3 regions of the Bacillus sp. N12A5 genome follow, and region 2 is predicted to be linked to each of the others. Evidence: riboswitches for the same ligand, from Rfam matches in the RefSeq annotation. Region 2 holds a riboswitch; each other region holds the start of a gene.

Region 1 (4,970 bases), on a different contig from region 2:
TCTCTGAGGCAAAATAAACCTGATCATTGATTGTTGTGTAGTACAACGGTTTGATGCCAAATGGATCTCTTGCTCCATAAAGCACATGATCGTTTTTATTCCAAATCAGAAAGGCAAACATACCGCGCAATTTGGACGCCGCTTCTTCTTTATAGTGACGGTAAGTCGCAAGAAGAACCTCTGTGTCCGAATCCGTGTTGAAAGTATACCCCTTAGCTTCAAGTTCTTCTCTCAGTTCAATATAGTTATAGATTTCTCCGTTAAAGATAATCCAATATGCTTCATCTTCATATGATAAAGGCTGTCCGCCATTTTCTACATCAATAATGCTGAGCCGTCTGAATCCGAATCCGACGTGCTCATCATGGTAATATCCATCACTGTCAGGACCGCGGTGAACGATCATTTGGTTCATTTGTTTGATTAGTTCTTCTTGATCAGCGGTTTGAGCTAACGGATGCTTGTTAAAAACCCCGACAAATCCACACATAGTATTGCCTCCATAATTAAAATTGTCATCATTGAACCCCTATTTATAGACGCTGTGAATAGTATTTGGTTTCACGGTTATGTAAAAAAATAAACATGAATACAACGTAAAAAAGGGAAAGCCGCTTAACCAGTAAGCGGCTATAAAATTATTCTCCTAACGCTTCTTTACGCAGCTGCTCCGCTTTGTCTGTGCGCTCCCAAGGAAGGTCAACATCGTGACGTCCAAAGTGGCCGTACGCAGCAGTTTGTTTGTAGATCGGACGGCGCAAATCAAGCATTTTGATAATGCCGGCAGGTCGTAAATCAAAGTTATTGCGAACAACTTCAATCAGTTTTTCCTCAGAAGCTTTTCCGGAACCGAATGTGTTGATTGAGATTGACACAGGCTGTGCAACACCGATCGCGTAAGCAAGCTGTACTTCGCAAGAATCAGCAAGCTCAGCCGCAACGATGTTTTTCGCAACGTATCTTGCCGCATAAGCTGCAGAACGGTCTACCTTCGTCGCGTCCTTACCTGAGAACGCGCCTCCGCCGTGGCGTGCATAGCCGCCGTACGTATCAACGATGATTTTGCGTCCTGTAAGTCCCGCATCCCCTTGAGGGCCTCCGATTACGAAACGTCCTGTAGGGTTGATGAAATATTTTGTTTCTTCATCAATCAGCTCTTCAGGAACAACCGGATTGATTACATGTTCTTTAATGTTGCGCTGAATTTGCTCAAGCGTAATTTCAGGATGATGCTGAGTTGAAATTACAATCGCGTCAATGCGGACTGGTTTGTTATTTTCATCGTACTCAACCGTTACCTGTGTTTTGCCGTCAGGGCGAAGGTACGGAAGAATATCTTCTTTACGGACTTCACTCAGGCGGCGGGCTAATTTATGGGCAAGTGAAATTGGAAGAGGCATAAGCTCTTTCGTTTCGTTGCACGCATAACCGAACATTAATCCTTGGTCACCCGCACCAATCGCTTCTATTTCTTCGTCACTCATTGTGCCTTCACGGGCTTCAAGCGCTTGGTCTACACCCATCGCGATATCAGCAGACTGCTCATCAATTGATGTTAAAACTGCACAAGTTTCCGCATCAAATCCGTATTTTGCACGTGTGTATCCGATTTCTTTAATGGTTTGGCGAACCGTTTTCGGAATGTCAACATACGTAGATGTTGTGATCTCTCCGCTGACAAGAACCAAACCTGTTGTCACAGACGTTTCACAAGCAACACGCGCGTTAGGGTCTTTCTTTAAAATTTCATCTAAAATGCTGTCAGAAATCTGGTCACAGATTTTATCCGGATGCCCCTCCGTAACAGATTCTGATGTAAATAAACGACGATTTTTACTCATGATTTGCTTCCTCCTGCACAAGGCCTCCCGAAAGACCTTGTATATATGATACGGAACTCGCTCCCTCTTATACAATGTAACTTTATATTAGAGAATGTTAATTGGCATATTTATGAAATAAAAAAACCTTTTCCATCGAGGAAAGGGTTTGGTCTTTGTGCCTTTCACTCTTATCGCTCAAGGAATCATACAACCTTGCAACAGGTTAGCACCTTGGTTGTCTCACATAGTTGAACATAATAAATCACAGAGAAACCGGTTGCTGGGCTTCATAGGGCCTGTCCCTCCGCCAGCTCGGGATAAGAGTATCCGCTCAATGAAATATCTTATCGTAAAAGGGTTTGCAATGTCAATATGATTCAAAAGAAATAGGCACCTATATCGAGGGAAAACATTGGAAAACGCACACACAAAAAATGATAAATAGTATAGACTATTTGAAAATATATGTTATACTAATTCACAATTAGCAAAACACAAAAAACGATAAAGGAAGGTTTCATATGAACTCAGTTGATTTGACCGCTGATTTACAAGCCTTATTAACAAGTCCAAATGTGCGTCATAATTTATCAGCAGCACAGCTTACAGAAAAAGTACTCTCCCGGAACGAAGGCATTTTAACATCTACGGGTGCCGTTCGGGCGACTACAGGTGCTTACACAGGGCGTTCACCTAAAGACAAATTCATCGTAGAGGAAGAAAGCACGAAAAATAAGATCGATTGGGGAACGGTGAACCAGCCGATTTCAGAAGAAGCGTTTGACAGGCTGTACACCAAAGTCGTCAGCTACCTGAAACAGCGGGATGAGCTGTTTGTTTTCGAAGGATTTGCCGGAGCAGATGAAAAATACAGGCTGCCAATCACCGTCGTGAATGAGTTCGCATGGCACAATTTATTCGCCAGACAGCTGTTTATCCGCCCGGAAGGCAACGATAAGAAAACTGTTGAACAGCCATTTACCATTCTTTCTGCTCCGCATTTCAAAGCAGATCCAAAAACAGATGGCACACATACCGAAACCTTTATTATTGTCTCTTTTGAAAAGCGGACGATTTTAATCGGCGGAACAGAGTATGCCGGCGAAATGAAGAAATCCATTTTCTCCATTATGAATTTCCTGCTCCCTGAAAGAGATATTTTATCTATGCATTGCTCCGCCAATGTCGGTGAAGAAGGCGATGTCGCTCTTTTCTTCGGGTTGTCCGGAACAGGCAAGACCACCCTGTCAGCAGACGCTGACCGCAAACTGATCGGTGACGATGAACACGGCTGGTCTGACACAGGTGTCTTTAATATCGAAGGCGGATGCTACGCCAAGTGCATTCATTTAAGCGAAGAAAAGGAGCCTCAGATTTTTAACGCGATCCGCTTCGGGTCGGTTCTCGAAAATGTTGTGGTTGATGAAGATACACGCGAAGCCAATTATGATGATTCTTTCTATACTGAAAACACGCGTGCAGCTTACCCGATCCATATGATTGACAACATCGTGACCCCAAGCATGGCTGGCCATCCTTCAGCAATTGTCTTTTTAACGGCCGACGCTTTCGGAGTCCTGCCGCCGATCAGCAAACTGACGAAGGAGCAGGCGATGTACCATTTCTTGAGCGGCTATACGAGCAAGCTTGCCGGAACCGAACGCGGTGTGACATCTCCTGAAACGACGTTCTCCACATGCTTCGGCTCACCATTCCTGCCGCTTCCAGCTCACGTCTATGCTGAAATGCTCGGCAAAAAGATCGATGAACACGGCGCAGACGTTTTCCTGGTCAATACCGGATGGACCGGCGGCGGCTACGGCACAGGCGAACGGATGAAGCTTTCTTACACTAGAGCGATGGTCAAAGCAGCGATTGAAGGCAAATTAGAGGATGCAGAAATGATGACTGACGATATTTTCGGCCTTCACATTCCACTTCACGTTCCTGGCGTTCCTGATCATATTCTTCAGCCTGAAAACACGTGGACCAACAAGGAAGAATACAGAGAAAAGGCTGTCTACCTCGCAAATGAATTCAAAGAGAATTTCAAAAAGTTCGCACATACAGATGCCATTGCACAGGCAGGCGGCCCTCTCGTTTAAAAAGCAAAAGCCAAGAGCAATTACGCTCTTGGCTTGTTTTAATTGACAGAATGCAAAGAAGTCAGCTTGTACGTAATGATGGTCCGGCCGCCTTCCCATTGAAGCTTCTGCACCTCAGCTGTGCCCGACTTTTCGCCGAACTTTGTTTTGCGCACATCCATTGGGATCTCCATCGGATATACTCGGTATCCGTCTTTTTCTAACGTGAATATATTTTCATCTATGCGAACTTCTTTTCCTTTTGTCACAATCAGTGTATTAAATTCAACAGGCATTCCCAAAGTGAAATCCCCTTTCGTTCTCTTTTTTCTTTATGATAACATATTTCACCTTCAGCGGTTTCTCATCCATTGTGTGAGCTGCCGCACGATACGCCGGTTTTCTTTCGGGGGAAAATAATGTGTGAATTTACTGTAGTACCACGTCTCTACCGGCTTATGCAGCTGTTTTAGTTTCTCCTCAAATAAATAGGAATGCTGAATCGAAACGTTTTGGTCTTTTTCTCCATGGATTAATAGCACGGGGGCCTGAATTTTGTTTATTTGGTCAAATGGTGTTCTCCATTTGTATTCCTCAGGCACCTTTTTCGGTGTTCCGCCGATGACTCTTTTCATCATTCGCCGTAAATCCTCCCGCTCCTTATATGTAAGGATCATATCACTGACGCCTCCCCAGGAAACAAATGAAGCCGCCTGCTGCCCCATTTCAATCGCAGTGAGCATTCCCATAATTCCGCCGCGGGAAAACCCGAAAATATGGATTCTGTCCTTCTTGACATTTGGATGCTGCTGAAGCAGGCGAAATGCAGAAAAGGCATCCTCCCTGTCTTCTCCCGCAAAATCCTCGTTGCCCTCTCCCCCTTGATTCCCCCTGTAAAAAGGAGCAAACACAACAAATCCTTGGGATGCAAACTGGATAATCCGGCCCGGCCGAACCATGCCCACGCTTTTAATTCCGCCGCGCAAATATAAAAATCCGTCATATTGTCCCGGTGCCGTCGGCTCAGCCAGAAGGCCCTTTACCCGTAAACCATTTGAAAGAT
Region 2 (4,970 bases):
TGGCGCCGGCAATGGCCGTTGAGCCGATCAATGCGATGGCCGTCACCGTAATACCGGAAATCAGAGCCGGCATAGATTCTGGAAGCAGCACTTTGAAAATAATTGTAGACGTTTTAGCGCCCATTGATTTAGCGGCTTCAATGACACCTTTATCCACTTCGCGAAGCGCGATTTCAGCAAGACGCGCGTAAAACGGTGCTGAGCCGATAACCAAGGCCGGCAGCGCGGCGTTTGGCCCTAAGATCGTTCCGACTAAGAACTTCGTAAACCCCAGCAGTAAAATAATTAAAATGAGGAAGGGGATTGATCTGAATATGTTGACAACGGCCGCAATCACTGAGTTGACCGCTTTATTCTGCCAGAGGCTCCCTTTGCTTGTCAGAAAGAGCAGCAAGCCGAGAATCACCCCGATGACAAAGGCAAACAGTAAAGAAATCAGCGTCATATAAAGCGTTTCATATGTCGCATTCCACAATTCAGTTAAATCAACGTTCGGGAAGTATTTTTCAAACATTCGTGATCACCTCTGCTTTCACCTGTTTGTCATTAATAAACCGGATCACGTTTTGCACTTCTTCCTCGTCTCCGTCAATATGGATAAACAGTGAGCCATAAGCTCCATCCTTTGTCTGCGAGATTTTCCCTTGCAGAATATTGACGCTGACATTAAAGTTTCTGATCATCTCTGTAATCAGAGGCTGTTCAGCTGAATCACCGACAAATGTGAGCTGAACCGTTTTTCCTGATGCAGCTTCATCAAGAAGGTGCTGAAGCGTTTCTTTTGTTTCTTCCGGCTCTGTCACCTGCTGAACAAATCGTTTTGTCATGTCTTCCTTCGGATTTTTGAAGACATCGAGTACTTCGCCTTCTTCCACAACCTTTCCGTTTTCCATGACAGCGACTCTGTTGCAGATTTTGCGGATCACATGCATTTCGTGCGTGATCAGCACAATCGTTAAACCGAGTCTTTCATTAATATCGGACAATAGATCCAAGATTGAATCCGTTGTTTGCGGATCTAATGCTGATGTCGCTTCATCACAAAGGAGAACCTTCGGATTGTTGGCAAGCGCTCTGGCGATGCCGACACGCTGCTTCTGCCCGCCGCTCAGCTGAGACGGGTAAGATTTTTCTTTCCCTTCTAAACCTACCAGTTTAATCAGTTCATTGGCGCGCTTGATCCGCTCGCTCTTTTTCACCCCGGCAATTTCTAAAGGAAACATGATATTATCTCTGACGGTCCGCGACCAAAGCAAATTGAAGTGCTGGAAAATCATACTGATTTCATGGCGTGCTTTTCTTAAACCCCGTCCGTTTACTTCATTTATCTTCGTTCCCGCCACTTCCACGGTTCCTGAGGTTGGTTTCTCAAGGCCGTTCAGCAGACGGATTAAGGAACTTTTACCAGCTCCGCTATATCCTATAATTCCAAAAATCTCACCTTTTTTAATGGAAAGCGAGACATTTTGGACAGCATTGACATCTCCATGTTTCGACTTATAAACTTTTGAAACATTTTGAAGATTGATCAAAGCAATCACCTGCCTTAACACTATTCTAAGAAATCTTCCGGGTTTTTCTGCAAAAGAAAAGCCTTTCTGCACACTTGAGCAGAAAGGCTTATATAAAATGCCTTTCTCTCATCTTTCAAAGCTAAACGCTTCGTGTGAATTGGCACCATTTCAACAGCGTTGATGGTTGCCGGGCTTCATAGGGCACTTCCCTCCACCTCTCTTGATAAGAGAAATATATAGTCTTTTTCGTCCGGAAATTCTTAATGTAGAATAGCATGGCGAATGATTAAATGTCAATAAAATAAATGATGTCAACTTTTACTATTATAATAATTTACTATATTTTAATTCTTCAAAATCCTCTGAAAAAAGCCATTCGTCAGCCAAAGTATGGCTTCTAGTTTTAACAGGGCTCTGAATGATCCCTTCACTTTCAAGCTTCCGCTCTGGATCAGGTGCTGAAGGGAAATATCTCCGTGCAGTAAATGAATGATTTCTGTTTGGTTTCCGTAAAAGGTCAGGTTGGACGTTTGGGGCGGAGAAATTTTTTTCATTTCTCCCTGATCGTTTATTGAGACGGTTAAGGCTTCTGTTTCTCCTTGGAAGGTAATGAGCAATGTTGAAGCGCTCAAAAGGGGTTTTAAAAACAGATGCTGATACTCATCTTCTAAAACTTCCGCTTTCTCCATATGTACAACCTCCTATTTGTTGGTCATACATACACATTTCTCTCTCTGCCGCAAGAACCCCTTTATAAAACGAACGACAATTTCATTGGAATATGTTGAGAAATATGTCATAAATGGGATGCAGAAGATGATTTTTGTTTGATCAGCTCATATAAATAAGAAACGGAATGAAACGCATATCCTCTTTCGACCACTTTCCCGCCTTTAAACAGCAGAAAACAAGGGACGCTTTCAATTTGATACGCTTTTGCGAATGTCGGAGAATAATTAACATTGTTTTTATAGAAGGCGACATCAGGCAGCATTTCTTTCACCACTGTCAGCATTTTGCTTGCAAGCTGGCAGGTGCCGCAAAACGGAGTATATAAATATAGGAGATACACATCATCAGCGATGTGCTCAAGCTCGTGTTCTTGGAGTTCTTTCATGCTATACACCTCGGGACTTTCTTTCAAGAAAAATAGTATGGACATTCAGATTCGCGCGCAGCAATACAGAAGCGACATGGTGTCTGGGCGCAGCGGCCACTTCCTTATAGGCTCTGTCGATATGTAAATGGCAGGCTTCGTTAAATTCTCTTTTCAGCTGTTTTCTCAATTTCTCTCCTGATTTATCAGCATCAACTAATATATACACGTCTTTATCGTAAAGTTCGTCAGCCAATTCCTCAAGCTTCAGCTGGCTGATTGTTCCGTTTGTGCAGATAATGCGAACCGGTTCATTCAGGACGCTTTCGATTTTCTCTTTATCTGATTTCCCTTCCACAATCATAACCTTTTCCAGCTCATCCATCTTCATCTTCTTCACCTGCCGCGTCAAATTTGAAACGTTCAGATTGTAAAAGAAGGCAGTGAAATTCACCGCCCACATTAACACCAGCCGTTTTCGTAGTCACAATCCACATATTTTTCGTCGTTTCCTGAGACCACATCGGCTGTCTTATAAAATTTCTCATTTTCAAAGGAATAACCTGACTTAAGCTCATATTCATTCATGCTTGTCATTTGGCCGATCATCTCATTATCATGATATAACGAGAGCCGGCCATTTTGAAAGCGGCCTGTCACATCATTTGTGACATCGAGCTTCTGTTTGCTGAAAGCCATATTGGACACCTCCCCATAACGTTAGCGTGTCCAATTGCCTTTCCAGCTATCCTGTTTTAGTCTTCTTGTGTCATCTCTTCGTATTGCTCTGCTGTCATCAGTTTTTCAATTTCAGAAGCGTCAGACGGTTCAACGACGATCATCCATGCTTTTTCGTACGGTGATTCGTTGACGAATTCCGGACTGTCATCAAGATCTTCGTTTACTTCTACGACAGTTCCGTTAATCGGTGCATAAAGCTCGGATACCGTTTTAACGGATTCTACACTGCCGAATGGCTCGTCCGCTTTGATTTCAGCGCCGACTTCAGGAAGTTCGACAAACACGATGTCGCCTAGCTCAGACTGGGCAAAATGCGTAATTCCGATTCTGGCTTTTTCTCCTTCAACTTTTACCCACTCATGTTCTCCTGAGTAACGCAAATCTTTAGGTATGCTCAATTGAATCCCTCCATTTTTTACAGCACTACAATAAGAAGATACCACACTTTTCAAAAAAAATTTACATTAAGCCCAGTTTTCTTCAAATTGGTCTTCTTTAAAACCAACTGTCACTTTTTCGCCGTCTGTTGTAAGCGGGCGTTTGATCAGCATTCCGTCTGAGGCAAGCAGTTCAAGCTGTTCGTCCTCCGACATGTGATACAGCTTTTCCTTCAGGTTTAGCTCGCGGTATTTCATGCCGCTCGTGTTGAAAAATTTCTTGAGATCCAGCCCGCTTTTTTCATAAAGCGCTTTTAGTTCTTCTTTGCTTGGAGGCTGCTCTGCAATATGTATTTCGTTTATGTCTTTCCCATGCTCTTCAAGCCATTTCTTTGCTTTGCGGCACGTTCCGCATTTAGGGTACCAGTAAAAAGTTAACGACATCTTCTTCCCCCTCAATAAAATAATCGAGGTTATTTTAACACAGTTTGTTTTAAAAACCTAAAACAGTGCTTCTTAAAAAAGCTCCGCACACGCGGAGCTTTTGGACAATCAGACAATATATTTTTCAGCCTCAAAAACGCCCGCTGCCGCTTCGCGTTTTTTCTGAATGATGTTTTTAGGTGTTACGCGCGTCAGCTTGCGCAGAGCGGAAAGCATCATGCGGAGTGAATCTCCTTCTTCCATTGCGATGAGGGACTCCTTCGCATGCGCTTCAATTTCGTTAAAGGCTTCTTGAACGAAAATTTCTGTATACAGCACCTTTTGCGCTGCTTTTTCCTCGCCTTGCGCGGCAATGGCCTTTTCCGTTCTGAGCACGGCTGATTCCATTGCATACACATCGCTGACGATATCCGCGACGTTGACAAGTATTTCTTGTTCGTGATCGATGGCTTTTCCATACTTTTGCGCAGCGAGACCGGCGGCGAACAGGGCGATTTTTTTGGCTTGCTTGACGATATATTTCTCCTGCTCCAATACGCCGCTGCCAGGCTCTTCAGGCATAAGCATCATGAGTTCTTCCTGCAGTGACTGTGCTTTTTCAAATAGAGGCAGTTCGCCTTTGAGCGCTTTTTTCAGGAAGGTGCTTGGCACGATTAACCGGTTGATTTCGTTTGTGCCTTCAAAGATCCGATTGATCCTTGAATCCCTATAGGCCCTTTCTACCTCGTACTCCTGCATAAAGCCGTAGCCTCCATGAATTTGCACGCCTTCATCTACGATATAATCAAGCGTTTCGGA
Region 3 (4,970 bases), on a different contig from region 2:
ATCGCTTCAATGACAGAAGCGTTTCCGACAGCAAAGCCGACCCGCCACCCTGCCATATTATATGTTTTTGACAGCGTATATATTTCAATTCCGATATCCTTCGCACCTTCAGCCTGCAAAAAACTTAAAGGCTTGCAGCCGTCAAATCCTACAGCGCCATAAGCAAAATCGTGAACGACACAGATCCTGTTTTCTTTCGCAAAACGCACGGTTTCTTCAAAAAAATCAGAAGTAGCAACTGCTCCAGTCGGATTATTCGGATAATTTAAATACATCAGTTTCGCCTGATCCCTCACTTCAGCGCCGATGCTGCTGTAATCAGGAAGAAACGCCCTGTCCTCTACGAGCGGCATCCTCTCCATCTTCGCTTTCGCGAGTGTGACACCTGACCAGTAATCAGGATAGCCGGGATCCGGCACTAAAATCGTATCACCGGGATTCAATAAGCATTGCGGGAGCTCGACAAGACCGGCTTTACCGCCGAATAAAACAGCGACTTCAGTTTCAGGGTCAAGATCAATGCCGTATTCTCTTTTATAAAATGCTGCCGCTGCTGACTTCAGTCTGTATGAGCCGCGAAAAGACGAATATTTATGATTTTCAGGATCAGCAACGGCTCGTTTCATTTCCTCGACGATATGTCCCGGAGTCGGCTGATCCGGATTTCCCTGTCCGAGATTGATGACGTCGTGTCCTTCTGCGAGCTTTCGGTTCACTTTCTGCACCAGAGAAGCGAAGAATTGTTTAGGCAATTCCTTCAATATCTGAGACTGTTCAAATTTCATCTATTCTCACCTTCTAAAAAAATCTTGAAATGATAGTCCATCATCATATATGGTTAAATGAAAAAAGTAAAGAAAAATTTGGGGTGTTAAAAGATGAAATGGACGATATCTTGTCTTCAGTTTGATATTTCATATGGTAAACCTTCGGAAAATATAAAAAAGGCTGAATCTTTCATCGAAAAGGAAAGCAAACATGCTGATGTTCTTGTTCTGCCTGAATTATGGACGACCGGATATGACCTGTCTAACCTTGATGAGCTTGCTGATGAAGATGGGCGTTCTGCTAAGAGCTGGCTGAAGAAAACGGCAAAAAAACATCGCGTTCATATTGTTGCAGGATCGGTCGCTGTCAGGAAGGGTTCTGATGTTTATAATACAATGTACATTGCGGATAAGGAAGGACAAATCATTAAAGAATACAGAAAAGCCCATCTCTTTCAGCTGATGGATGAGCATGTGTATTTATCAGCCGGCTCCGAAGACGGATATTTTGAGCTTGATGGCGTCAAAAGCTCAGGACTGATCTGTTACGATATCCGTTTTCCAGAGTGGATCAGAAAACATACGACAAAGGGCGCCAACGTGCTGTTTATTTCCGCGGAATGGCCTCTTCCCCGCCTTGATCATTGGAAAAGCCTGCTTATTGCGCGGGCCATTGAAAATCAATGCTTTATCGCAGCCTGCAATTGCACCGGTTCAAATCCGGATAATGAATTCGCCGGACACAGCCTGATTATTGATCCATGGGGGCGTGTACTAGCTGAAGGCGGCCGGGAAGAAGGCATTGTCAGAGCGGAAATTGACCTTCAGGAAAGCGCCGAGGTGCGGGAAAGCATCCCTGTTTTTGATGATATCAGAAAAGATTTATATTAAAAAATATATTGACAACTTATTAAAACACCTGTTAGTATGTTCATCAACTGATAAATTAGAATTGTTTAACAAGTGAATATATTCTCTTATCGAGAGTTGGGCGAGGGATTTGGCCTTTTGACCCCAACAGCAACCGACCGTAATTCCATTGTGAAATGGGGCGCATCTTTTTCGCGCCGAGACGCTGGTCTCTTAAGGCACGGTGCTAATTCCATTCAGATCTGATCTGAGAGATAAGAGAGGCGGACATAGATGTTAGCCTCCTTCTCTCTGAGAAGGAGGCTTTTTTACGGCCATTCAGCTGCAAACATATTTACAGATTACATAATTGGAGGTTATGACGATGGCAGTCACGAAAACACCTTTATACGAAACGTTAAATGAAAGCTCCGCTGTGGCACTGGCGGTGAAGCTTGGCTTATTCCAAAGCAAGAGCACGCTGACCTGCCGGGAGATCGGCGACGGCAACCTAAATTACGTGTTTCATATTCATGACCAAGAACATGACAGAGCGCTGATCATTAAACAGGCGGTTCCTTATGCAAAAGTGGTCGGAGAAAGCTGGCCGCTGACAATCGATCGTGCAAGAATCGAAAGCAGCGCTCTCATCCGCCAGGGCGAGCATGTCCCTCATCTGGTTCCAAGAGTGTTTTATTCTGATACGGAAATGGCGGTTACCGTCATGGAGGATCTTTCTCACCTGAAAATCGCAAGAAAAGGACTTATTGAGGGTGAAACCTATCCGCACCTTTCACAGCACATCGGTGAATTTTTAGGAAAAACACTTTTCTATTCATCAGACTACGCGCTTGAACCCAAGGTGAAAAAACAGCTTGTTAAACAGTTTACAAATCTGGAGCTGTGCGACATAACGGAAAGGCTCGTCTTTACAGACCCTTTCTTTGACCATGACACAAATGATTTTGAAGAAGAGCTTCGTCCCTTTGTCGAAAAGCTTTGGAATAATGACACCCTCAAAATCGAAGCCGCAAAGCTGAAAAAGTCATTTTTAACGTCTGCAGAAACGCTGATTCATGGTGATTTGCATACAGGAAGCATTTTCGCCAGCGAACATGAAACAAAGGTGATTGATCCTGAATTTGCTTTTTACGGACCGATCGGCTTCGATGTAGGCCAATTTATCGCCAACTTATTTTTGAACGCTCTCAGCCGTGACGGCGATGACAGAGAGCCGTTATATGAACATGTCAGCCGGGTTTGGGAAACGTTTAAAGAGACGTTCAGTGAAGCCTGGGAGAAGGACAGCCTGGATGTTTACGCCAAAATCGACGGGTACCTTGCGGATACGCTCACTCATATTTTCGAAGAAGCGATCGGGTTTGCCGGCTGCGAACTGATACGCCGCACGATCGGTCTGGCACATGTGGCTGATCTGGATGCGATCGTGCCGTTTGATAAACGAATCAGCAGAAAACGGCTGGCGCTGGACACAGGCACAGCTTTTATCGAAAAACGTTCGGAATTCAAAACGATAACGGAAGTTATTGAATTATTTAAGTTACTTGTAAAGGAATGATCCATTCATGACCCATTCATTTGCTGTTCCGCGTTCTGTTGAATGGAAAGAAACAGCGATTACCATTTTAAATCAGCAAAAGCTTCCCGATGTGACGGAATATTTAGAGCTTACGACGAAAGAGGATGTATATGACGCCATTGTCACGCTAAAAGTAAGAGGCGCTCCGGCCATCGGCATTACGGCTGCCTTCGGGCTTGCGCTCGCTGCAAAAGAAATCGAAACAGATGATGTCACGGAATTCCGCGAGAAACTGGATGACATCAAACAGTATTTAAACAGCTCACGGCCTACGGCCATTAATTTATCATGGGCGCTTGAGAGATTGAGTCACTCGATCAAAAACGCCATTTCCGTAAATGAAGCAAAAACAAATCTTGTCCATGAAGCGATTCAGATACAGGTCGAGGATGAGGAAACGTGCCGGATGATCGGCCAAAATGCCCTGCAGCTTTTCAAAAAAGGCGACCGGATTATGACGATCTGCAATGCCGGCTCTATCGCGACAAGCCGCTACGGTACGGCACTCGCTCCATTTTACTTGGCCAAACAAAAGGATTTGGGACTGCATATTTATGCTTGTGAAACAAGGCCTGTCCTTCAAGGTTCACGCCTTACTGCGTGGGAGCTGATGCAGGGAGGCATTGATGTCACTCTGATCACAGACAGCATGGCCGCCCATACGATGAAGGAAAAACAAATTTCCGCTGTCATCGTTGGAGCCGATCGAATTGCAAAGAACGGTGATACGGCAAATAAAATCGGAACATACGGTCTCGCGATTTTAGCAAACGCCTTTGATATTCCGTTTTTTGTCGCCGCACCATTATCTACATTTGATACGAAAGTGAAAAGCGGCGATGATATCCCGATAGAGGAACGGGATCCCGAGGAAGTAAGGCAGATTTCCGGAGTCCGCACCGCTCCAACCGATGTGCCTGTCTTTAATCCCGCTTTTGACATTACACCGCATCATCTCATTTCAGGAATTATCACAGAAAAAGGGATTATGACCGGTTCCTATGAAGAAGAAATTGAACAGCTGTTCAAAGGCGAAAAGGTTCACTAAAAAACCGCTGGACTTTGCTCATTTTGGGCCGAGTCAGCGGTTTTTTTGTTTGTTTTTATTAATATTGATGATTTCATCTTTTTGAGCGCTTGATAAGATATGCAGTTTCACAAACAGTTTGGCAAAAACAGCAATTTTTTCAGAGCGGCTCGGCTTCAATTGCTTTGTCCTCCTTTTTCATCAGACCAACTTTTTTCACTTAATAAAATGATATGTCGGCCGTGAAAAAAGGGAACGTGCCATATGTTTTATTTTTCTTTGTAGGAAATTTGCTCGATGTTCAGCAAAAATGCTTTGATATCAGTTTTGCTCCCGGCGTATCCTGTTAACGCGCTGTTTTTGCCAATCACTCTGTGGCATGGGACAAAAATCGGCAGGTCATTCCTTTTGTTAGCCTGTCCGACTGCGCGCACCGCTTTCGGGCTGCCGACCGCAGCGGCAATGTCACCATAGCTTCGGGATTCTCCGTATGGTATCATCGCCAGCGCCTCCCACACTTTTTGCTGAAAAGGAGTGCCCTTTTGACTCAGCGGCAGTGAGAATGTCTTCCTTTCGCCGGCAAAATATTCATGAAGCTGTTTTTTCGCTTCTGCCAAACAAGGCGTTTCTTTGTGCTCTGTGTTCTGAACAGCTTCTTTCCAGTCTATCCAATCTTCATGACTGAGAAATAGACGGGTGATTTTGCCGCCTTCTTCAGCAATAATGA

What was found. Region 2 has a riboswitch for S-adenosylmethionine ahead of metN (methionine ABC transporter ATP-binding protein MetN). Riboswitches for the same ligand answer to the same signal wherever they lie in the genome.
Region 1: linked by a shared signal. The riboswitch ahead of metK (methionine adenosyltransferase) and the one ahead of metN (methionine ABC transporter ATP-binding protein MetN) in region 2 are both predicted to bind S-adenosylmethionine.
Region 3: linked by a shared signal. The riboswitch ahead of mtnK (S-methyl-5-thioribose kinase) and the one ahead of metN (methionine ABC transporter ATP-binding protein MetN) in region 2 are both predicted to bind S-adenosylmethionine.

The regions. Positions count from the first base shown of each region.
Region 1 is NZ_JALAMR010000008.1:31,628-36,597, reverse strand. It holds gene asnB (asparagine synthase (glutamine-hydrolyzing)) at 1-490, opposite strand, end outside; gene metK (methionine adenosyltransferase) at 639-1,841, opposite strand; SAM riboswitch class I at 2,009-2,147, opposite strand; gene pckA (phosphoenolpyruvate carboxykinase (ATP)) at 2,345-3,928, shown strand; gene MOC09_RS09560 (DUF2584 domain-containing protein) at 3,967-4,209, opposite strand; gene MOC09_RS09555 (prolyl oligopeptidase family serine peptidase) at 4,261-4,970, opposite strand, start outside.
Region 2 is NZ_JALAMR010000012.1:109,986-114,955, forward strand. It holds gene metP (methionine ABC transporter permease MetP) at 1-514, opposite strand, end outside; gene metN (methionine ABC transporter ATP-binding protein MetN) at 507-1,532, opposite strand; SAM riboswitch class I at 1,638-1,744, opposite strand; gene MOC09_RS14460 (SCP2 sterol-binding domain-containing protein) at 1,859-2,203, opposite strand; gene MOC09_RS14465 (thioredoxin family protein) at 2,311-2,631, opposite strand; gene MOC09_RS14470 (toprim domain-containing protein) at 2,633-2,995, opposite strand; gene MOC09_RS14475 (YusG family protein) at 3,073-3,309, opposite strand; gene gcvH (glycine cleavage system protein GcvH) at 3,366-3,749, opposite strand; gene MOC09_RS14485 (arsenate reductase family protein) at 3,816-4,172, opposite strand; gene fadE (acyl-CoA dehydrogenase FadE) at 4,281-4,970, opposite strand, start outside.
Region 3 is NZ_JALAMR010000002.1:382,837-387,806, reverse strand. It holds gene mtnE (methionine-glutamine aminotransferase) at 1-785, opposite strand, end outside; gene MOC09_RS02395 (carbon-nitrogen family hydrolase) at 879-1,658, shown strand; SAM riboswitch class I at 1,742-1,898, shown strand; gene mtnK (S-methyl-5-thioribose kinase) at 2,002-3,195, shown strand; gene mtnA (S-methyl-5-thioribose-1-phosphate isomerase) at 3,203-4,264, shown strand; gene MOC09_RS02380 (hypothetical protein) at 4,298-4,423, opposite strand; gene MOC09_RS02375 (methylated-DNA--[protein]-cysteine S-methyltransferase) at 4,513-4,970, opposite strand, start outside.